Regions from separate parts of the Streptomyces sp. NBC_01304 genome, predicted to be linked through region 1. Evidence: riboswitches for the same ligand, from Rfam matches in the RefSeq annotation. Region 1 holds a riboswitch; each other region holds the start of a gene.
What was found. A riboswitch is a leader RNA that binds a small molecule or an ion and turns the genes downstream of it on or off. The one in region 1 is predicted to bind cyclic di-AMP.

Region 1 (7,734 bases):
GTCGAGCCCATCCAGGGCAAGGGCGTGCTCGAGTCGCCGCCCGGATTCCTGCGCGCCGCCCAGGACTTGCTGCACCAGCACAAGGCGCTGCTCATCGCCGACGAGGTACAGACCGGACTCGGCCGGACCGGCGACTTCTACGCCTACCAGCACGAGGACGGCGTCGAGCCCGATCTGGTCTGTGTCGCCAAGGCGCTGTCCGGCGGGTATGTGCCGGTCGGGGCGACCCTCGGCAAGGACTGGATCTTCAAGAAGGTCTACTCGTCGATGGACCGGGTGCTCGTGCACTCGGCGAGCTTCGGCTCCAACGCCCAGGCCATGGCGGCCGGCCTCGCGGTCCTCTCGGTCATGCGGGACGAGCAGGTCGTGGCCAACGCGCGGGCGATGGGGGAGCTGCTGAAGTCGCGGCTCGCGGCGCTCGTGGACCGGTACGAGCTGCTGCACGACGTGCGCGGGCGCGGCCTGATGATCGGCATCGAGTTCGGCAAGCCGTCGTCGCTGAAACTGCGCACCCGGTGGGCCGCGCTGCAGGTCGCGCGCAAGGGGCTGTTCGCGCAGATGGTCGTCGTGCCGCTGCTGCAGAAGCACCGGATCCTGACGCAGGTGTCCGGCGACCACCTGGAAGTGATCAAGCTGATCCCGCCGCTGACCATCGGGGAGGCGGACGTGGACCGCTTCGTCGAGGCCTTCACCGCCGTGATGGACGACGCCCACAGCGGGGGCGGGCTGATGTGGGACTTCGGGAAGACCCTGGTGAAGCAGGCGGTCGCCAACCGCTGACGGGTCCGGCGGGTGAATCGCTGACCGGCCCGGCGCGGGTTTGCCTCAGAGGCAAGAAAATTGCCGCTGAGGCAAACCTCTGGCTGAATCATGGGCATGAGTCCTGCCGACCCTGCCGAGGCGGATGCCGCCCTCGCCGTCGCGCCGCAGCTGCGTGAGCTGCGGCGGCGCGCCTCGCTCACGCTCGAGGCCGCCGCGCGATCCGCCGGTCTGTCGCCCGCGCATCTCTCGCGGCTCGAGACCGGGCAACGCCAGCCGTCCCTTCCGATGCTGCTGGCCCTCGCGCGCATCTACGGTACGACGGTCTCCGAGCTGCTCGGGGAGACCCCCGCCGACCGTGACGCCGTGGTGCGCGCCGCCGACATGGAACCCACCGCGGCCGGCGGCTGGACGTACTGGCAGGCCGGGGCGCCAGCCCGCGGGATGCAGGCCCTGCGCCTCCAAGTGCCGTACGGCGCGCAGGGCGACATCGTGCGGGTGCATCCGGGCGAGGAGTGGCTGTACGTCCTCACCGGGCGGTTGCGCATGCGCCTGGGCGACAGCACCCATCTGCTCGCACCGGGAGACAGCGCGCACTTCGACTCGCTGACCCCGCACCGGATCGCCGCTGCGGACCGGAGCGGGGTCGAGCTCCTTTTCGTACACACCCTGCTGCAGAGCCCGGCCACCGCGCTCTGTCTTGGAGAGCCGACATGAGCGAGAACGCCATGAACGAGAACAGCGCAAGCCAGGACACCGAGAGCGCGAACAAGAAGACCGACATGGAGGAGAAGTTCCCGCGGGGCCTCGTCATCCGACTGATCGTGTACGTCGCCGTCGGACACCTCTTCGCGGCCTTCGTCTACCTGCTCTTCACGCTCGGCGGGCAGAACCAGTAGGCCTGGGCGGGGAACCTAGTCGAGGAACTTCTCGCGCAGCCGCTCGCGCACCTCGGGCGTGACCTTCAGGCCCTCTTCGAGGTAGCGGTCGACGCTGCCCCAGGTCTCCTCGATCGTGTCGAAGGCGGCGCGCAGATACTCGACGCGGGCGTCGAAGAGGGGGCTCAGGAGCTCCATGACCTCGGGGGACATGGCCTCCGGCGAGTCGCTGGTGCGCTTCACCTTGTAGCGGCGGTGGGCGGCGTTGGACTCCAGGTAGTCCGTCTCGATGGCCTCGCGCTCGACGCCCAGGGCGAGCAGGGTGACCGCGATGGACAGGCCCGCGCGGTCCTTGCCGGCGGCGCAGTGCATCAGGGCGGGCACGCTGTCCTCGGCGAGGGCGTGCAGGACCCGGCTGTGCTCGGCGGTGCGCTCCTTGATGATCGAGCGGTACGACGACGTGATGCGGTCCGCGGCCTTGCCGTCGGCGAGGATCGAGCGGAGCTCGTCCATGTTGCCGTCGCGGACCATCTTCCAGAACTCGGCGCCGTCGGCCGGGTCGGAGAGCGGCAGATTCACATTGCGTACGCCGGTCAGCTCGACGTCCGGGCCTTCGAGCTTCTGATCCGCCGCATTGCGGAAGTCGAATATGGTGTGCAGCCCCAGCGAGCCGAGGAACTCGGCGTCGGACGCGGTGGCATGGGCCAGATGGCCACTGCGGAAGAGCCGCCCGGCCTGCAACCGCCGGCCGTCCACGGTCGGCAGCCCGCCCACGTCACGGAAATTGCGCACTCCGGCCAGCTCGGGTTCTGTCGACGGGACCTGCTGCGTCACGGGGGCTCCTCCGAATAGGCCGTCGGCGCTTGCTCGCCGGCGGTGCGCGCCTTCGACCATACGACATCGGTGTCCAGGGCAATCATCTGTCCGCATGCCCGGAAAGCGGAGGTGGCATCGGGATGTGCGCGCGGTGGTGAAGAGTGCGGCGCGGGCGTTGCCCCGGCCGTGGGGCGCCCCCGAAGATGGCCGTGAGTGTTCACGGCTGTGCGCACCTGTGCGTGGCTGATCGCGGCTGTTCGGATCTGTGGGGGTCTTGGTGATCGAGGTCGGTGGCGACGGTCGTACGTGGGTGCTCTCCGGGCCCACCAGCAGTTACGCCCTCCACCTGGGCGCCGGCGACGAACTGCTTCACCTGCACTGGGGCGCGCGCATCGCCCTCGCCGACGCGGAGGCCCTGGCGGCCGAACCGGGCCCGCCCGCCCGGGGGTTCGAGTCCCCGCTGGACGGACGCGAGGAGTACCCGGTCGAGGGCGGGCCCCGCTTCGTGCGGCCCGCGCTGTCGGTGCGTACGCCTGAAGTGCGGGGCACCGAGTGGCAGTTCGGGGCGGCGAGCGTGGCGGCCGGCGAGCTGCGCCTGCGCTTCGAGGACACGGCGCACCGGCTCGGGATCACGCTGGTGTACCGGATGCGCGGGGACGTGCTGGAGCGCTCCGCCGTCCTGGAGCACCTGGGCCACGGCCCGGACGTGGAGGTGCTGCGCGCGGACTCCGCGGTCTGGACGCTGCCGGAGCGCGAGCGGTGGCGGCTGTCCCAGCTGCACGGGCGGTGGGCCGCCGAGTCGCGGCTCGTACGCTCCGACCTCACGTACGGCGAGAAGATCATCGGGAGTCGGCGCGGGCACACGAGCCATCAGCATCTGCCCTGGGTCGCGCTCGACGCGGAAGGGGCGAGTGAGGAGCACGGCGAGGTCTACGGCTGCGCCCTCGCCTGGTCGGGGTCATGGCGCATCGCCGTGCAGCAGCTGCCGGACGGTCGGGTGCAGATCGCCGGCGGGAGCGGGCACGACGACTCGGGGCAGGCGCTGCTGCGGCCCGGTGAGTCCCTCACCACGCCCGTCTTCGCCGGACTGTGGAGCGCGGGTGGCTTCGGCGGGGCGAGCCGGGCCTGGCACGCCTACCAGCTGGAGCACGTGATCCCGGACGCCCAGGACGTGCGGCCCGTGCTCTACAACTCCTGGGAGGCCACCGGCTTCGACATCTCCGAGGCGCAGCAGCGGGCGCTGGCCCGGCGGGCGGCCGACATCGGTGTGGAGCTGTTCGTGGTGGACGATGCCTGGTTCGGGCGGCGCACCAGCGACCGGGCCGGCCTCGGCGACTGGACACCGAATCCTGATCGTTTTCCCGGCGGGCTGAAGCCGCTCGCCGATGAAGTGCACGGGCTGGGAATGCAGTTCGGGATCTGGGTCGAACCGGAAATGGTCAACGCGGACAGTGATCTGTATCGGGCGCACCCCGACTGGGTGCAGCACTTTCCCGGGCGTACCCGCACCGAATTCCGGCATCAGCTGGTGCTCAACCTCGCGCGCACCGACGTACAGGACTATCTGTGGGAACAGCTGCACACACTGTTGTCGTCCGCGCCGATCGACTATGTGAAATGGGACTTCAACCGCAGCTTCACGGATGCGGGCTGGCCCGGCGAGGAGTGTCCGCAGCGGCTCTGGAATGACCATGTGCATGCCTTGTACGCGCTGCTCGACCGGCTGCGGGCCGAGCACCCCGGGGTGGCCTTCGAGTCCTGCTCGGGCGGGGGCGGCCGGATCGATCTGGGCATCCTCGCCCGGACCGACCAGGTGTGGACCTCCGACAACACCGACCCGTTGGACCGGCTCGCCATCCAGCACGGCTTCAGCCAGCTGCACCCCGCCCGGGTGATGGCCGCCTGGGTCACCGACAGCCCGAACACGCAGCTCAACGACCGAGTGAGCTCGCTTCGCTTCCGCTTCGTGAGCGCCATGGCGGGGGTGCTCGGGGTGGGCGGCGATCTCACGCGGTGGAGCGAGGCGGAGCTGGCCGAGGCGCGGGAGTGGGTGGACCTCTACAAGGAGATCAGGCCCGTCGTGCAGCACGGCGAGCTGTACCGGCTGCGGGCTCCGGACGGCGGGCTCAGTGCCGTGCAGTACGTGCACGGGGGCGAGGTCGTCGTCCTCGCGTGGCTGCAGGCGCAGCGGTACGGGGAGCCGGTGGCGCGGCTGCGGCTGCGGGGGCTCGATCCGGCGGGGACGTACGAGCAGGTCGGGGTGGGGGACAGGGTCGGCAGGAGCGACAGGGCCGGGGCGGGAGAGGTGCACCGGGGGGCGGTGCTGCTCCATCACGGGCTGCACACCGGGCTGCGTGGTGACCTTGATGCCGCGATCTTCCGCTTCAGTCGTAAATGACCGATTCGGGGGATTAGGTAGTTTCAGGTGGTTGGTGAACTTCAAGTGGTTCGCTGGATAAGGGGCTTACGCGGGCCTTCGTGGTAACTGGCCTGGAACTAAAGGCTCATGGCTCTCTGTCCGTGAGCGGGATCATAGTCGTGACCGTGCGTGGCGATCTTCGCGGGCCGATTTCCAGGGGTAAGGCGGCACTAAAGATCATTCATCCACGGAGTGTGACGGCAATTCCGGGAATGGATCATCGGTGGGCAATTGCGCGGGAATTGATTGCTTGTCTCCGCGCTCCGCGCTCGTTTACGTTCTGCGGCATCCGGACGGACGCCCAATCCTGCCGCCGCCCGGAATTCCGCACACCCACCCGTGTACGGCAGGAGCGGGGGACCCACGGTTAGATGCCGCATCCGGTCCACCGGAGAGGCTTGGGGTGAAGCCGCGTAAAAGCGGCCGGACATCTCCAGTCCGAACCCGACAGCTCACCTCGCAGGCGCCGGAGAGGAATTCGCCATGCCCGCGAAGGGTAAGCACCGCCGTCCCAAGTCCCAGCGGATCAGCCGCGGATTCGCCGCCGCAGGCACCGGAGGCGCCGCCCTCGCGCTGCCGCTGCTCGGAGCCGCCGGCGCCCATGCTGCGACCGCCGCCGCCCCCCAGGTGCAGCAGGCCGCCCCCGCCGCCGCACCGCAGGCCGCCGCCAAGACGTACTCCGTCGTCGCCGGGGACTCGCTGTCCGCGATCGCCGACGAGCTGAACGTCGACGGCGGCTGGAAGAAGCTGTACGCCGACAACCGCAAGGTCGTCGGCGACGACCCCCGGCACATACGCCCCGGCATGAAGCTGAAGCTCGACGGCGCCGCCGAGGCCACCGCGAAGTCCGCGGCGAAGGCCGACGCCACCGGGGCCACGGCCAGCCAGGCGCAGATCGACGCGGCCGGCACCAAGGCTGCCGAGGCCGTGCAGGGCGAGGCCGTCCAGGCCAAGGCCGCGAACGGCTTCACCGCCCCGGTCGAGGCCCCCATCAGCACCTCGTACCGCACGGCCGGCGCCATGTGGTCCAGCGGCTACCACACCGGCACCGACTTCGTCGTCCCGTCCGGCACCCCGGTCAAGGCCATCGGCGAGGGCACCGTCGTCTCGGCCGGCTGGAGCGGCTCGTACGGCAACGAGGTCGTCATCCAGCACGCCGACGGCCACTACTCGCAGTACGCCCACATGACGTCCCTGAACGTCGCCACCGGGCAGAGCGTCGACGGCGGCACCCAGATCGGCCTGTCCGGCTCCACCGGCAACTCCACCGGACCGCACCTGCACTTCGAGGTCCGCACCGGCCCCGGCTACGGCTCGGACGTCGACCCGCTCGCGTACCTGCGCAGCCACGGCGTGACCGTCTGACGCATTGCGCACCGTGTTCAGGAGCGCGTTCCGAGCCGCGTCCCGAACTGCATCGCGACCGTGCTTTCACCGATGGCCGGAGCCCGTAAAGGGCTCCGGCCATCGGTGCGTTCGGCGCTGATGCCCGGTATTCCGACTTGGTTCGATCTTTATCGGTGGCATATATCACCCGCCGTCAAGCCCCCGTTGACCCTTATTACGGTGGCGTAGGTCACGGGACGAGGTGAAAGATATGCCGACGTGGCAGACGAATCGACACCCCAGTTCAAGTCGTACGCGGCTGTCGGCGACAGCTTCACCGAAGGTGTCGGCGACCCGGGCCCCGGCGACACCTTCGTCGGCTGGGCCGACCGCCTGGCCGTCCTCCTCGACGACCGGCACCCCGAGCAGACCTTCCGCTACGCCAACCTCGCCGTGCGCGGCAAGCTCCTCGACCAGATCGTCGAGGAGCAGGTCCCGCGCGCCAAGGAGCTCGCCCCCGACCTGGTGAGCTTCTGCGCCGGCGGCAACGACATCATTCGCCCCGGCACCGACCCCGACGACGTCGCGGCCCGCTTCGAGCGGGCCGTCGCCGACCTGAAGGAGAACGTCGGCACGGTCCTCGTGACCACCGGCTTCGACACCCGGAACGTTCCGGTCCTGCGGCATCTGCGCGGCAAGATCGCTACGTACACCGCCCATGTGCGCTCCATCGCCGACCGCTACGACTGCCCCGTCCTCGACCTGTGGTCGCTGCGCTCGGTCCAGGACCGCCGTGCCTGGGACGGTGACCGCCTCCACCTGTCGGCGGAGGGCCACACCCGCGTCGCGCTGCGCGCCGCCCAGGTGCTCGGCCTGGAGATCCCGGCCGACCCCGACCAGGCATGGCCGCCGCTGCCGCCGCGAGGCACGCTCGAGGTGCGGCGCGACGACATCCAGTGGGCGCGCGAGTATCTGGTCCCGTGGATCGGGCGGCGGCTGCGCGGGGAGTCTTCGGGCGACCACGTGTCGGCGAAGCGGCCGGACCTGATGCCTCTGTGAGTCGGGCCTGATGTCTCCGTGCGTCGGGCCTGATGTCTTCGTGCGTCGGGCCTGTTGGGTCTGCGAGCCGTTCCTGATGCCTCTGAGAGCCGGATCTGTCGCCTCCGTAAGGAGGTTGCCCTTTAGCTGGAGCGAAGGCGTATCGAGTTAGAGTTCGATGATTTCGACACGTCTACTCATGGGGGCCAGTCATGGCGCTTTTCGGCAACGCGCACACCATCGATCCGGGCAAGGCGCAGCAGGAGTACGCACGCCTCCTCGGGCAGGGCGAACAGGTCTACGCCGCCTTCGTGTTGATCCGCGACACCATGCTGTTCACCGATCGCCGCCTCGTCCTCATCGACAAGCAGGGGATCACCGGCAAGAAGGTCGAGTACCACACGGTGCCGTACCGCAGCATCACGCACTTCGCGGTGGAGACCGCGGGGCACTTCGACCTCGACGCGGAACTCAAGATCTGGATATCGGGCAACCCCA
Region 2 (7,734 bases), 2.6 Mb from region 1:
GTTCGGGTAGTTCTCCTCGAACTGGAGGATGTTGCGGATGGTGGCGCCGCGGAACGCGTAGATCGACTGGTCGGCGTCACCCACGACGCACAGCTCGGCGGGCTCGATCGCCGGGGCGCCGTCGGCCAACGGGGCGCCCGTGCCGACGAGTTCGCGCACCAGCGCGTACTGCGCGTGGTTGGTGTCCTGGTACTCGTCGACCATCACGTGCCGGAAGCGGCGGCGGTAGTGCTCTGCGACGTCCGGGAAGGCGCGAAGGAGGTGGACCGTCGTCATGATCAGGTCGTCGAAGTCCAGCGCGTTCGCCTCGCGCAGCCGTGACTGGTACATCGCGTACGCCTGGGCGAGGGTCTTCTCGAAGCCGTCAGCGGCTTGACCTGCGAAGTCCTCTTCGTCGATCAGCTCGTTCTTCAGGTTCGAGATCTTGGCGCTGAACGACTTCGGCGGGAACTTCTTCGGGTCCAGGTCCAGATCGCGGCAGACCAGCGCCATCAGGCGCTTGGAATCGGCGGCATCGTAGATCGAGAAGGACGAGGTGAAGCCGAGCCTCTTCGACTCGCGGCGCAGGATGCGCACGCACGCGCTGTGGAAGGTCATCACCCACATCGCGTTGGCCCGGGGGCCCACGAGGTCGGAGACGCGCTCCTTCATCTCGCCCGCGGCCTTGTTGGTGAAGGTGATCGCGAGGATCGAGCCCGGGTGGACGTTCCGCTCGCCGAGCAGGTACGCGATGCGGTGGGTCAGCACGCGGGTCTTGCCGGAGCCTGCGCCGGCCACGATGAGCAGGGGGGCGCCGGAGTGCACCACGGCGGCCCGCTGGTTCTCGTTCAGCCCGTCGAGCAGCGCCGCCGGGTCCACGACGGGGCGGGGCGCGCCGTCCCGGTAGTGGGACTCCCGCTGCACCGGCGCGTCGAACCGGCCCCCGAAGAGATCGTCCGGGATCTCCTCCGGGGCGTGCTCCTCGGGGGGCGGCGGGGGCGTCTCGGCCGAGGGCTGGAGGTCCGCCAGGAAGCTGTCGTCAAAGAGGCTGCTCATCGCCTACCGAGTCTAGGCGGCTCCACTGACAGCCCGTCCCGGGTTCGCGAACCCGGGACGGGTGGTGACGCTCAGAAGTCGTATGGACACGTGGAGTTCCGAGACGTCGCACGGATACGCGGAGTTCCGAGTTCCTAGAAGTCGTACGGCTTCTCGGTGTTCCAGTTCGTCACGTCCGCGCCGTCCCAGGTGAACTCCGACTCCCCGCCCTTGCTGTCGACGGCCCCGTTCTCGTGGCCCGGGCCGGTGTCGCCGCTCTGGTCGCGCAGGGCGATGGAGAGCTCGGTCGAGGTGTTGGTCTTGTCGCCGTCGACGAAGAGGGCCACCGCGGAGTAGACCTCGCCGCCGGGCGTGATCGTGACCTTGGTGGTGCCGCTGGAGTCGTCCTTGGACGAGAGGCTGAGGACCTTCGAGGTGTCCCCGAGCATGACCGACGGGTACGACGTGACCCAGCAGGGCTTGGAGTCGGCGTTCTTCGCCGTGATCAGCAGGTGCTCGCCCTGCTCGGCCGGGAAGCGGTGCAGCACGGAGATCGACAGCTCGTCGCCCTTGCACGGCTCGCCGACGGCGGAGTCGGCGGAGGCCTTGTCGGCGCCCGAGCCGCCGGAGCCGGAGCCACCGCCGGAAGTGCCCTGGCCGGAGGACGACTTGGCGTCGGTCGACTCGTCGCCGCCCGACTTCTCCGAGCCCTCCGCACCCGCGGTCTTGCCGGCGCTCTTGCCGACGTCGACGTTGGTGCCCTTGCCGCTGCCGCTGTCGCTGTCCGAGCCGCCGCAGGCGGTCAGGCCCAGGGCCAGGACTGCGGTGGCGGCGGCGGCCAGGGCGGTGGTGCGGATTCGAGTGGTACGCATGTGAGTTCCCCCGTGCGGTGGAGCGGTCGGTCGCGGAGGCGTCGCCTCCGCTGTGGTCTGCACTCAGCTTGGCCGGGCCCGCTGGCGCTTCGCTCACGCCCCGCTGACGTCCCGCTGACGTTCGCCCCACTTGGGCGAAAGCGCAGGTCAGGACTGAGATGTGAGTCGTACGAGAGCCGTGTCGTAGCGCGCTCGCAGCCCCACGTCCGCCGATACCTTCAGCAGCGCGCCGAGCGCCCGCACGGCGCCCTCGTCGTAGCCGGACGCCTCCGCCTCGTCCGCCGCGCCCCGCAGGCGCCGGACGCCCTCGGCCTCCTCGCCCATCCCGAGCAGGGCCTCCCCGGCCGCCGTGAGGAGCAGCACCCGGGACGCACCCGAGGGGTCCGGGGAGCCGTCGAGGGCGAGTGCGGCGGTGGCCGTTTCGAGGGCCGACTGCCACTGCGCGGCCTCCAGCCGGTGCCGGGCGAGGTGGTGCAGGGCGAGTCGCTCGATGTGCCGGTCGCCGGTGGCGCGCGCCAGTTCCGCCGCCTGTACGCAGCCTTCGGCGGCCTCTTCCGGGTCGCCGAGGGCCGCCTGGGCGAGCGAGAGGTTGACCAGGGCGGTGGCCTCGCCGTGCGGATCGCCGGCGCGGGCGGCGAGCGCCGGGGCCGCCTCAAGGTGGATCAGGGCCTCCCGGATGCGGCCCTCCTCGGTCAGGACCCAGCCGAGCAGGGCGAGGACCCGGCCCTCGGCGCGTACGTCGCCGTCGGCCCGGGCCGCCTCAAGTGCCCGCTGCAGCAAGGGGGTCCAGCCGTCGCGGACCCGCCACACGATCTGTGGCCACAGGCCCAGGACGATCCGCCAGGTCCGGCCGTGCAGCCCGGCGGTGTGCGCGGCGGCGGCCGCAAGGGTGAGGTCGTCGCGTTCGGCCGCGTACCAGGCCATGGCCTGCTCGCGGCCGGTGAACTCCCGTACCGCCCGCGGTGGTTGGAAGTCCACGGGCAGGTCGAAGCACGGCTCGTCGCCGGGTTCGGCGGCGTCGGCCGCGGCCAGGGCGGTGGCCACCGTGTGGTCGAGGACGCGCCGGACGGCGTCGGGTTCCGCGTCGAGGCCGCGCGCGTACAGCCGTACGAGATCGTGCAGGGTCCAGCGCCCCGGTGCGGTGCGGATGACCAGGTGGGCGGCGGCGAGGCGGTCCAGGGCGGCCTCGGCCGCGTCCGGGTCGGTGCCGGCCAGGGCGGCGGCCGTGTAGCGGTCGACGTGGGTGCCGGGGTGCCGGCCGAGGTGGGCGAAGTGGTGCGCAGCGGCTTCGGGCAGGCGGCTCACGGTGAGGCGCAGTGCGGCGCGTACGCCCGTGTCCTCCACGTCCAGGAGGCTCAACCGGCGGGAGGCGTCGGAGAGTTCGGCGCTCATCTCGCCGAGCGACCAGTCCGGCTGGTCCGCGAGTCGCGCGGCGGCCACCCGGAGGGCGAGCGGCAGACCGCCGCACAGTTCGGCGAGACGCCGGGCGGCGACCGCCTCGGCGAGGACGCGCTCCTTGCCGAGGACCGCGGCGAGCAGGGCGGTGCCGTCGTCGGGGCCGAGGACGTCGACGGGCACGGGCCGGGCGGCGTCGGAGGCGATCAGGCCGCGCAGCCGGTAGCGGCTGGTGACGACGGTGACGCAATCGGTGCCGCCCGGCAGCAGCTCCCTGACCTGCTCGGAGCCGTGTGCGTTGTCGAGTACGACGAGGAGTTGGCGGTCGGCGGCCAGGGAGCGGAACAGCGCGGAGGCGCCGTCGGCCGACTCGGGTATCCGGCGCGGCGGGACCCCGAGGGCGAGCAGGAACTCGCGGAGCACCTCGGCGCGGGGCGGGGCGCCGGTGTCGCTGAAACCGCGCAGGTCCGCGTAGAGCAGTCCGCCGGGGAACGCGGCGCGGTTGCGGTGCGCCCAGTGCACGACGAGCGCCGTCTTGCCCACGCCGGCGGGGCCGGTGACCAGACACACCGGGGCCTCGCCGGCGGCGGCGCGGGACAGGGCGGTGAGCTCGGCGGCGCGACCGTGGAAGCCACGGGGCATGCGGGGCAGGAGGTCGACGGTGGCGGGCAGTGGGGGCGTCGGCGAGGCGGACGCGGGCGCGGGCGAGTGGGGCGCGGGCGGGTAGGCCGGGGCCTGCGCCAAGGCCGGAGCCTGGACCTCGGGCAGGGCCTGAGCTGGGAGCTGGGGCGGGGCCGGGGCCTGCGTCAGTGCCGGAGCTGCGTCCTGGGCGGGAGCCTGGACTTCGGTCAACACTGGAGCTGGGACCTGGGCCGGATCCTCGACCCGAGCCGAGTCCGGACCCTGCGCCTGCGCCAAGGCCGGATCTGCGACATGGGCCGGGACCTGACCCCGAGCCGAGGCCGGATCTGCGACATGGGCCGAAGCCTGGACCCGAGCCGAGGCCGGATCCTGGGCCTGCGCCAGGGCCTGAGCCTGCGCCGGGGCCTGGGCCTGCGCCAGGGCCTGCGCCTCGGCCAACCCCGGAGCTGGGACCTGGCCCAGGGCGGGAGCCGCCACCTGGGCCGGGGCCGGAACCGGGGCCTGGGCCTGGGCCTGGGCCTGGGCCTGGGCCTGGGCCTCGGTCAACCCCGGAGCTGAGACCTGGGCCTGCGGCTGGGCCGGTGCGGCCGGAGCGGGGGCCCGAGTCGGGGACAAAGGTTCCGCCACGTCGGCGCTCGTCCTCTGCCCCGCCTGCCCGCGCAGCTCCTCCCCGCGCAACGCCACCGCGTACGCGTCCGCCAGCTCGTGCCCCGGATCCACGCCCAGCTCGTCGGCGAGCAGCCGCCGCGTGCGGTGGAACCAGTCGAGCGCCTCCGAGCGGCGTCCCGCCCGCTGCAGGGCCGTCATGAGCGCGGCGGACAGCGACTCGCGCAGCGGATGGGCCCCGGCCTCCGCACGCAACAAGGCAGCGGCGCGCGCGTGCTCGCCGAGGCGCCCGTAGTCGGCGGCCAGCAACTCCACGGAGGCGAGCCGCAGTTCCTCGAGCGCGTGCGCGGCGGCCTGCAGCGGCGGGCTCGGGTAGGCGCCGGTCAGGGCCGGGCCCTGCCACAGCGAGAGGGCCTCCCGGTACATCGCCACGGCATCGGCCGGCGCGCGCTGGCTGCGGGCCAGCGTCACCAGTTCCTCGAAGCGGTGGGCGTCGAGCAGGCTCTCCGGCATGCGCAGCACGTACGCCGTGCCCTGCGTGACCAGTTCGACCCCGAACATCTCGGCGTCCGCCTCCGCGAACAGGGCCCGCAGCCGCGACACATGACCCTGGATGACGCTGCGGGCGCGAGCCGGCGGCTCGTGCTCCCACAGGGCGTCGGTCAACTGGTCCACCGGCACCGGATGGTTGGGCCGCAGCAGCAGGGCGGCGAGCAGGCTGCGCCGCTTGGCGGGGCCGAGTGGCAGTTCGCCGGTCTCGGTGGCGACGGAAACCGCTCCGAGCAGCCGGAACTCCACGGAAGCAACTCCTTGTGGGGGAAAGCACCAGATTACCGGAGGGGTCGGTGACGTCCCCGCGCACGACCGCCTGGCAGCGCCCGGGCCGGGCCGCACCTGCGGCCGGGCGTCGCAGCAAGACACCAGTTGTGACGACAAGGAACAGCAAACCGGACAGCGGAGTTATCAAGGTCACGAAAATGTATCGGGCATATCGAACATCAACCTTCACAGCAGCCACACGTGTTGGCTAGCGTGCTCCGCGAGCAACCCGTACCCCCACCGGCGACAGACGTCGGGAACGGGCGGCTCGCGCCGAGTCCGGTGCGCCCACAGGCAAACCGGAGCCGGGGACCCAACTTGACCTTGGGGTGAATCGGTCGCGTACGAGCAAGACGTACAAGACCGTAGGGCAGCCTTCCGAACCACCCGCCCGAACCCGACAGCTAACCCGGTAGGCGGTCACTGGAAGGAGCGCCTCCTTGGCGTCGCACCGCAAGCCGCGCAGTCGGTCCGGTCGAATACGTACAGCTCAGGCCGTCGGCATGACCACGGCCGCCCTGACCTCCGTGGCGCTCCTGGCGCAGAGCGCGAACGCCGCGCCCAGCAAGCCCAAGCCGTCCCTGGAAGAGGTCCAGAAGAAGGTCGACGACCTCTACCGGCAGGCCGGCGTCGCCACCCAGAAGTACAACGCGGCGAAGGAACGCACCGACAGCCAGCGCGGACACGTCGACGATCTGCTCGACCAGGTCGCCAAGCGCACCGACAAGCTGAACGACGCGCGCCGCGAGCTCGGTTCGATCGCCGCGGCCCAGTACCGCAACGGCTCCACCTCGGCCACGGCCAACATGCTGCTCGCCGACGATCCGCAGCAGCTGTTCGACCAGCGCCAGCTGATGAGCCGCATGAGCAAGAGCCAGCAGTCCGCGGTCGACGAGTACAAGGACCTGCAGGCCGAGGCGACCGAGAAGCGCGGCGAGGCGACCAAGAGCCTCGCGTCGCTCACCGACGCCCAGGACGACCTGCGGACGAGCAAGTCGGACGTCCAGTCGAAGCTGACCGAGGCGCGTGAGCTGCTTTCGAAGCTGACCGCCGAGGAGAAGGCGCGGCTCGCGGCGATCGAGAAGAAGAAGGAAGAAGAGGCCCGCAAGAAGGCCGAGGAGCTGGCGCGCAAGCAGGCCGCGGCGGAGGAGGCGGCCAAGCGGAAGGCCGCCGAGGAGGCCGCGAAGGAGAAGGAGGAGGGGCAGGACTCCGGCTCGGGATCCGGCTCCGGCAGCGACTCCGGCTCCTCGGACAGCAGTTACGCCGCGAAGGCCGAGAAGGTGCTCAGCTTCGCCCGGGCCCAGATGGGCAAGCCGTACGTCTGGGGTGCCACCGGCCCCGACTCGTACGACTGCTCGGGCCTGACCCAGGACGCCTGGGCCGCCGCCGGGATCACGCTGCCGCGCACCACCTGGGACCAGGTGAAGGTCGGCACGACCGTCAAGGTCGCGGACGCCAAGCCCGGCGACCTCGTCTTCTTCTACGACGACATCAGCCACGTCGGCATCTACATCGGCGACGGCCAGATGATCCACGCGCCGAAGCCGGGTGCGAACGTACGCACCGAGTCGATCTACTACATGCCGATCCACAGCGTGGTCCGGCCGGCCTGACGCAGTTCCGTACGACGCGAAGAAGCCCCGGCGCCACTCGGCACCGGGGCTTCACCGTCGCTGGAACTTGCCGGGCTCAGGTCCAGAACCTTGCCGGGCTCAGGTCCAGAGCACGGCGATGAAGATGTTCACGACGGTCAGCGCGCCCACCGCGCCGAACATCGCCTTCTCGGCCTTCTCCTCGTCCCGCTTCACATACACGAGCCCGAGGATCACGATCAGCACGGCCAGCTTGATGCCGATCTTGAGGTTGTTGACCGTCTGGTCGTCCGCCTGATTGAGCCCGACCAGCGCCACACCGGTGACCAGCATGGTCAGCGCGCCGTGCAGCATCGGCGGCGTGAACCGTGCCGTGCCCTGGCCCATCGCCTTCATCTGAGTCAGGAAACCGCCGAGGAGCGAGGCGATGCCGATGATGTGCAGGCCGACGAACACGTTGATGAGTACGTCCATGAGGCCGGAGCCTAGCCGGGTCCATACCACCCCTCTTCCACCAGGTCGGTCACTTCCGCCGCTTCGGTCACAGTCGTACGTCGATGGGGTGGGGTCCGTCCGCGAGTGCGGCCAGGAATGGTCATCAGCTATCCCTCTTCGGACAGTTACGTACAATCCGTCACCAAGTCGTGACGCCCAGGTTTAGCGTCCTTCCCGAGGTGACCGGCTCCCCACCGTCGTCCGCATCCGCTGGGACGGCAGTCGGTCACCACCGCCGAGAGGTCCGGCGGCGGCCCGCTCCCCCTGTGCGGGCCGCCGCCGGACGCGTAAGGGAGACG
Region 3 (7,734 bases), 1.3 Mb from region 1:
CGGGCGCCGGGTATGTCGGGTGTACGTCGATGCCGTAGCGCTTGAGCAGGTCGTGGGCGTCCGCGTGGGCGAGCTCCAGGCCGCGGGGGTGGCCGGCGGCTTCGAGGAGGGCGGTGATCCGGTCGGCGGCGCCCTTCTCGTCGATGTCGTCGAACTCGGGGACCTTGCCGGGGTCGGCCGCCTCGCGGCGCCACTGCGCGTACTTCACGGCTTCGCCGAGGGCGCGGGCGGCGCGTTCGGCGGCCGGGTAGGTGGGGATGGCGGTGCCGGGCAGGGGCTCGGCGGGGGTGGCCGGCAGCGGGTCGGGCTCCGGGTGCGGGACCCGCCGGGGGCCGGTGCGGGTGGCGGCCGAGAGGGCCTCGGCGAGGCTGCCCAGCTCGACCTGGACGACCGCGACGGGCTTGGCGGGGGCGATCGCGGCGGCCTCGCGCAGGGCGGTGGCCAGGGCCTCGCCCTCGGGGGTTCCCATGGTGCCGCTCTCCTTGACCCAGGGGATCGCGGTGACGACCACGGCGTCGCAGGCGCCGTCGGCGAGGGTCGCGGTCAGCGCCGCACGGAAGTCGTCGGGGGTCGCGGCGGTGGTCAGGTCGCGGGGCTGCAGCGGGCGCAGGCCCTGGGCGAGGCAGGCGTCGTAGGTGAGCAGGCCGAGCGACTCGGAGTTGCCGAGGATCGCGATGCGGGGCCCGGCGGGGAGGGGCTGGCCGGCGAGCAGGAGTCCCGCGTCGACCAGCTCGGTGACCGTGTCGACGCGGATGACACCCGCCTGGCGCAGCAGGGCGGAGACCGTTTCGTGCGGGATGCGGGTGGCCTGGACGGCGTGGCCGGTGGGGGCGGCGCCGGAGTGCCGGGCGCCCTGGACCACGACGACCGGCTTCACGGTGCCGGTGCGGCGGGCGAGGCGGGTGAACTTGCGGGGGTTGCCGATCGACTCCAGGTACATGAGGGCGACGTCGGTGTCCGGGTCGTCGTACCAGTACTGGAGGAGGTCGTTGCCGGACACGTCGGCCCGGTTGCCCGCGCTGACGAAGGTGGACAGGCCCGCTCCGCGCCTGGTCAGCCCGGCCAGGAGCGCGATGCCGATCGCGCCCGACTGCGTGAACAGGCCGATCCGGCCGGCCCTGGGCATGGCGGGGGCCAGCGAGGCGCCGAGGCGCACGTCCGGCGACGTATTGATGATGCCGAAGGCGTTCGGGCCGATGAGACGCATGCCGTACGAACGCGCCTGGCGCACCAACTCCCGCTGGCGGACCAGGCCTTCGGGCCCCGACTCGGCGTATCCGGCGGACAGCACGACCAGGCCCCGCACCCCGCGCTCGCCGCATGCGGCGACGGCCTCGGGGACGCGCGCGGCGGGAACGGCGACGATCGCGAGGTCGACGGGCTCGTCCGAGGCGATCTCCGCCACGGAGCGGTGGGCGGGGACACCTCCTTCGAGCGCGGCCTGATCTTCGGCGAAGGCCGCGTTGACCGCGTAGAGACGGCCGGTGAAACCGCAGGTCACGAGGTTCTGCAGGACCGCTCGGCCGACGCCTCCGGGGCTGCGTCCGACGCCGATGACGGCGACCGAGCCGGGCGCGAGCAGGCGCTGCGCGGAGCGGGCCTCGGCACGCTGCTCGCGGGCGCGCTGCACGGCGAGGGACTCGTCGGTCGGCTCCAGATCGAATTCGAGGCGTACGACGCCGTCCTCGAAGGTCCGCTTCTGCTCGTAGCCCGCGTCCCGGAAGACCTTGATCATCTTGTTGTTGGCGGGCAGCACCTCGGCGGCGAAGCGCCGGATGGAGCGCTCGCGGGCGACCGCCGCGATGTGTTCGAGCAGGGCGGAGGCGACGCCGCGGCCCTGGTGGGCGTCCTGGACGAGGAAGGCGACCTCGGCCTCGTCGGCGGGCGCGGAGGCCGCCCTTCCGGTGGCGTCGATGCGGTCGTAGCGGACCGTCGCGATGAACTCGCCGCCGATGGTGACGGCGAGGCCCACCCGGTCCACGAAGTCGTGGTGGGTGAAGCGGTGCACGTCCTTGGCGGACAGGCGGGGGTAGGGCGCGAAGAAGCGGTAGTACTTCGACTCGTCCGAGACCTGCTCGTAGAAGCTGACCAGGCGGTCCGCGTCCGCGGCCGTGATGGGCCGGATCCGGGCGGTGCCGCCGTCCCGCAGGACGATGTCGGCTTCCCAGTGGGCCGGGTAGTCCGCACGCTCGGACGCGTTCTGCATGCGGGTCAGCCTACGGCTCGTGGCCGTGGATCGTACGGGTCGCGGCGGCGGATCGTACGGGTCGCGCGGCCGCGTGGACCGTTGCAGGCTAGGGGGGCCGAAGGGCAGCAGGATGACGGACGAAAGACCGGCGGGAGCACCCGCCCGGATATGAGACAGTGGTCTAGACAAGGCTTGAGTGAAACCTGAAGGGCAGCATCACATGGCTGAGCGCCGCGTCAACGTCGGTTGGACCGAGGGCCTCCACGCCCGTCCCGCCTCCATCTTCGTCCGTGCGGCCACGGCCTCCGGCGTCCCCGTGACGATCGCCAAGGCGGATGGCAACGCGGTCAACGCCGCGTCCATGCTCGCGGTGCTCGGTCTGGGCGCGCAGGGTGGCGAAGAGGTCGTCCTGGCTTCGGACGCCGAGAACGCGGACGCCGCGCTCGACCGTCTGGCGAAGCTGGTCGCCGAGGGGCTCGAGGAGCTTCCCGAGACCGTCTGAGCCAAGCAGACGAATTTCGACTGAGCCGTGCCGCCCGAATTCGGGCGGCACGGCTCAGTTATTTTTGCGCCCCTTGCCACTGGTGGGCGAATTCCGGGCAGCAAAAAGAGACCCCGTCTAAATACAGGTCTTTGTATACGGGGCCCCTGTTAATTGCGGGCGCTCGCCGTGTTTACGGAATGTTGCGAAGTCCTCACCGCGGGCACGGTCTTCGACGCCGGCTCGGCGAACCGCAGCCGGTGCGCGGCCGCGGCCCGTTCGGTGTGCAGGGCGGTCAGCGAACGGGCCCGCTCGGCGTCCCCGCGGGCCACCGCGTCGACGATCGCGCCGTGCTCCGCCCAGGATTCGACGGGCCGGGCCGCACCCTCGACGACGTACATCCAAGCGATCTTGTGCCGCAGTTGGGTGAGCAGGGCGATCAGGCCCTCGCTGGCGGAGGCCTGCGCCAGCGTCTCGTGGAACCAGCCGCCGAGCGAGCGCAGATCCTCGCTCTGACCACGCCGGGCCCGCTCCTGACCCAGCCTGACCAGGCCGCGCAGGACCTTCAGATGGGCGTCCGTGCGGCGCCGGGCGGCGCGGGCGGCGCCGAGCGGTTCGAGCAGCATGCGGATCTCCAGGGCGTCGGCCGCCTCCCGCGCGCTGGGCTCGGCGACGCAGGCGCCCGCGTGCCGGCGGGTGGTGACGAAGCCCTCGGCCTCCAGGGTACGCAGCGCCTCGCGGACCGGGACGCGGGAGACTCCGTAGCGCCGCGCGAGCAGCTCCTCGGTGAGCCGGCTGCCGCGCTCGTAGACACCGGACACGATGTCGTCCCGGATGGCCGTGCATACCGAGTGCGCGGGAATGCGCATGACCGGACCTCCACCCTAAGAAATATGCGCCGCATCCCCGCGAAACGCGGTTGAGTTGACGCCCGTTGACGCTCGTTCAGCGAGCCTATTGCAGCACACCCATATTTCCGATGGGCTGCCGGATTCCATGGATATCTTTTGGCCAGACTCGGCCTGCACCAAAACGCAGCAAGCCCCGGCGCGATGCCGGGGCTTGCTGGGAGCGGTGGGGACTGCGGGGATCGTCAGACGTTCGTCGGACGTTCGTCGGACGTTCGTCGGACGATCTCGCCGTGCGGAGCGTCAGACGTTCACGCCGTGCGAGCGCAGGTACGCGACGGGGTCGATGTCCGAGCCGTAGTCGGGGGACGTACGGGCCTCGAAGTGCAGGTGCGGCCCGGTGACGTTGCCGGTCGCGCCCGAGATGCCTATCTGCTGGCCCGGGGTGACGGTCTGGCCGACGGAGACGCCGATCGACGACATGTGGCCGTACTGGGTGTACGTGCCGTCGTTCATCTTGATCACGACGTTGTTGCCGTACGCGCCGCCCCAGCCGGCCTCGACGACGGTGCCGGAGCCGACCGAGTGGACGGAGGTGCCGGACGCGGCGTGGAAGTCGACGCCGGTGTGGCTGCCGGAGGACCAGACGGCGCCGCCGGCCTTGTAGCCGGTGGAGACGTAGCTGCCGGCGATCGGCGAGGTGAAGGAGTTGAGGCGCTTGCGCTCGGCCTCGCGGGCGGCGCGCTCCTTGGCCTCGCGCTCCTTCTTGGCCTTGGCCTCGGCCTTGCGCTTCGCCTCGGCCTCGGCCTCCTTCTTGGCGGCGGCCTGCTCGGCGGCCTCCTCCTGGGCGGAGACCTGCTCGTCGATGTGGGCGGCGACGGCGTCGGCCATGGAGACGGCCTGGTTGAGGCCCGTGTCGCGCGGCGAGGTGTCCTCCGCGGCGAGCGCGGGAGAGGCGAGGGTGCCGATGACGCCGGTCGTGGTGAGGGCGGCGATGCCCGCGATGTTCGCGCTCTTGCGCGTCAGGGCGCTCGGACGACGGTGCTTCCCGGTGGCACGGGAGAAGGCCATGTAGCGGCGGTGTCCTTTCCTTCCTTCTCGCCTACCGGGTTAGCTGACGGGTTCGGAGCAGGAAGGTCTCCTACGGACGCCCCCGGTTGAGGAGGGCCTCCGATTCACCCCAGGGACTGAGTGGGTCCCCGGCTCCCCAGGCTCGCGCCTGACGGGGACTCGGCGATGGCTGTCCGGTGCCGCGGATGCGGCGCATAGCTGACGAACAGCGGGACCGACGCTAAACGGGACATCTTTCAATCGACAAACGGATCGGCACTTTTGAGGCGCACGCCACAGGGCAGATGCTCAACCTCTCTGAAATATCGGACATATCGCAAAACAGAGGACCCCGGAGGCACGTACGCCGCCGGGGTCCCTGAAGTTGCTACGCGGTCGACTCAGCCCGTGACAACAGTCACTTCGCCGATGCCGAGCGCCTTGACGGGCTCGGCGATCTGAGCCGCGTCACCGACGAGGACGGTGACGAGCCGGTCCACCGGGAAGGCGCGGACGGCGGCCGCGGTGGCCTCCACGGTGCCCGTCTCGGTGAGGCGCCGGTACAACTGCGCCTGGAAGTCGTCCGGGAGGTGCTGCTCGACCTGGTCTGCGAGGGTGCCCGCGACGGCGGCCGCGGTCTCGTAGCGCAGCGGGGCGACGCCGACGAGGTTCTGCACGGCGACGTCGCGCTCGGCGTCCGTGAGGCCCTCGGCGGCGAGCGTACGCAGCACCTTCCACAGGTCGTCCAGGGCCGGTCCCGTGTTGGGCGTGTCCACCGAGCCGTTGATGGCGAGGAGGGACGCGCCGCCCACGCCGTCGGTGCCCGAGCGGAGCACCTGGGCGAAGGCGCGCACACCGTAGGTGTAGCCCTTCTCCTCGCGCAGGACGAGGTCCAGGCGCGACGTCAGGGTGCCGCCCAGGCAGTAGGTGCCGAGGACTTGGGCCGGCCAGACGCTGTCGTGCCGGTCCGGGCCGACGCGGCCGATGAGCAGCTGCGTCTGCACCGCGCCCGGGCGGTCGACGATGATGACGCGGCCGCGGTCGTCGGCCGTGATGGCCGAGGCGGGGTGCGGCTCGGCGGTGTTGCCGGTCCACTCCCCCAGGGTGTCGGCGAGCAACTGGTCGAGGTCGACGCCCGCGAGGTCGCCCACGACGACCGCGGTCGCGGTGGCCGGACGCACATGGGCCTCGTAAAACGCCCTGACGGCAAGGGAGTCGATGGCCTCGACGGTCTCCTCGGTGCCCTGGCGCGGGCGCGACATGCGCGCGGTGGCCGGGAACAGCTCCTTGGAGAGCTCCTTGGCGGCCCGCCGGGACGGGTTGGCCATCTCGTGCGGGATCTCGTCCAGGCGGTTGCGCACCAGCCGGCCGACCTCGCTGTCCGCGAAGGCGGGCGCGCGCAGGGCGTCGGCGAGCAGGCCGAGGGCCTTCGGCAGCCGGGAGACCGGGACTTCGAGCGAGAGGCGTACGCCGGGGTGGTCGGCGTGCGCGTCAAGGGTGGCGCCGCAGCGCTCCAGCTCGGCGGCGAACTCCTCGGCGGAGTGCTTGTCGGTGCCCTCCGAGAAGGCGCGCGCCATGATCGTGGCGACGCCGTCCAGGCCGGCCGGCTCGGCCTCCAGTGGCGCTTCGAGGTTGACCTCGACGGCGATGACCTGCTGGCCGGGGCGGTGACAGCGCAGCACCGTGAGGCCGTTGGGCAGCTCGCCGCGCTCGGGGGCCGGGAAGGCCCACGGCTTGGCTTCGCCCGCCTGGGGCTGCGGGTGGAACTCCATGGTGGCGAGCTCGGTCACTTCGCCGCCTCCTCTTCGTCGTTGTCGCCGGCGGCGGCTGCGTTCGCCTCGGCCGCTTCGTCCGTCGCGTCCCCTGCGTCTTCTTCGGAATCGGTCGGTTCGTACACGAGGACCGCGCGGTTGTCGGGGCGCAGACGGGCCTTGGCGATCTCCTGGACCTCGGCGGCGGTGACGTCGAGGACCCGGCCGACCGCGCTGAGGGCGAGCTGCGGGTCGCCGAACAGGACGGCGTACCGGCACAGTTCGTCGGCGCGGCCCGCGACCGTGCCGAGCCGGTCGAGCCACTCGCGCTCCAACTGGGCCTGCGCGCGCTCCATTTCCTCCTCGGTGGGGCCCTCCTCGGCGAACCGGGCGAGCTCCTCGTCGACCGCGGCCTCGATGGTGGGCACCTCGACGTCGCCGGACGTCTTCACGTCGAGCCAGCCGAGCGAGGGCGCCCCGGCGAGCCGGAGCAGGCCGAAACCGGCGGCTACGGCCGTCTGGTCGCGACGTACGAGACGGTTGTAGAGCCGCGAGGACTCTCCGCCGCCGAGCACCGTGAGCGCCAGGTCCACCGCGTCGCACGCGCGCGTGCCGTCCTCCGGCAGCCGGTAGGCGGCCATCAGGGCGCGGGACGGGACCTGCTCCTCGACGACCTCGCGGAGCTCCCTGCCGATGGTGTCCGGCAGCGAGCCGTCACGCGGCGGCTGCTTGCCGTCGTGGCTCTCGATGGAGCCGAAGTACTTCTCGATCCAGGCGAGCGTCTGCTCCGGGTCGATGTCGCCGACCACCGACAGCACCGCGTTGTTCGGCGCGTAGTTCGCACGGAAGAACGCCCGCGCGTCCTCGAGCGTGGCCGCGTCCAGGTCGGCCATCGAGCCGATCGGCGTGTGGTGGTAGGGGTGGCCCTCCGGGTAGGAGAGCGCGGTCAGCTTCTCGAAGGCCGTGCCGTACGGAACGTTGTCGTACCGCTGGCGGCGCTCGTTCTTGACGACGTCCCGCTGGTTTTCCATCGACTCTTCGTCGAGGGCGGAGAGCAGCGAGCCCATGCGGTCGGCCTCCAGCCAGAGGGCGAGCTCCAGCTGGTGGGCGGGCATGGTCTCGAAGTAGTTGGTGCGCTCGAAGCTGGTGGTGCCGTTCAGCGAGCCGCCGGCGCCCTGCACCAGCGCGAAGTGGTCGGTGCCCTTCACCTGGGCCGAGCCCTGGAACATGAGGTGCTCGAAGAGGTGCGCAAGGCCCGTACGGCCCTTGACCTCGTGGCGGGAGCCGACGTCGTACCAGAGGCAGACCGCCGCCACCGGGGCGAGGTGGTCCTCGGAGAGCACCACCCGCAGGCCATTGGCCAGCCGGTGCTCGGTCGCTGTCAGGCCGCCGGAGCCGGTCTGCGCTGTGGCCGTG

Region 2: it holds a riboswitch for cyclic di-AMP, as region 1 does, so the genes downstream of both, OG430_RS20420 (C40 family peptidase) here and OG430_RS09095 (M23 family metallopeptidase) in region 1, are expected to answer to the same signal.
Region 3: it holds a riboswitch for cyclic di-AMP, as region 1 does, so the genes downstream of both, OG430_RS14645 (M23 family metallopeptidase) here and OG430_RS09095 (M23 family metallopeptidase) in region 1, are expected to answer to the same signal.

The regions. Positions count from the first base shown of each region.
Region 1 is NZ_CP109055.1:2,085,702-2,093,435, reverse strand. It holds gene OG430_RS09120 (aspartate aminotransferase family protein) at 1-780, shown strand, start outside; gene OG430_RS09115 (helix-turn-helix domain-containing protein) at 877-1,476, shown strand; gene OG430_RS09110 (DUF6126 family protein) at 1,542-1,658, shown strand; gene OG430_RS09105 (tyrosine-protein phosphatase) at 1,674-2,471, opposite strand; gene OG430_RS09100 (alpha-galactosidase) at 2,731-4,851, shown strand; cyclic di-AMP (ydaO/yuaA leader) riboswitch at 5,193-5,353, shown strand; gene OG430_RS09095 (M23 family metallopeptidase) at 5,356-6,237, shown strand; gene OG430_RS09090 (SGNH/GDSL hydrolase family protein) at 6,478-7,257, shown strand; gene OG430_RS09085 (PH domain-containing protein) at 7,449-7,734, shown strand, end outside.
Region 2 is NZ_CP109055.1:4,676,651-4,684,384, forward strand. It holds gene OG430_RS20405 (ATP-dependent DNA helicase) at 1-1,035, opposite strand, end outside; gene OG430_RS20410 (DUF4232 domain-containing protein) at 1,170-1,886, opposite strand; gene OG430_RS20415 (AfsR/SARP family transcriptional regulator) at 2,034-5,327, opposite strand; cyclic di-AMP (ydaO/yuaA leader) riboswitch at 5,610-5,783, shown strand; gene OG430_RS20420 (C40 family peptidase) at 5,789-6,961, shown strand; gene OG430_RS20425 (hypothetical protein) at 7,061-7,414, opposite strand.
Region 3 is NZ_CP109055.1:3,359,761-3,367,494, forward strand. It holds gene OG430_RS14630 (bifunctional acetate--CoA ligase family protein/GNAT family N-acetyltransferase) at 1-2,206, opposite strand, end outside; gene OG430_RS14635 (HPr family phosphocarrier protein) at 2,409-2,690, shown strand; gene OG430_RS14640 (GntR family transcriptional regulator) at 2,840-3,538, opposite strand; gene OG430_RS14645 (M23 family metallopeptidase) at 3,821-4,588, opposite strand; cyclic di-AMP (ydaO/yuaA leader) riboswitch at 4,603-4,763, opposite strand; gene OG430_RS14650 (M16 family metallopeptidase) at 4,969-6,357, opposite strand; gene OG430_RS14655 (M16 family metallopeptidase) at 6,354-7,734, opposite strand, start outside.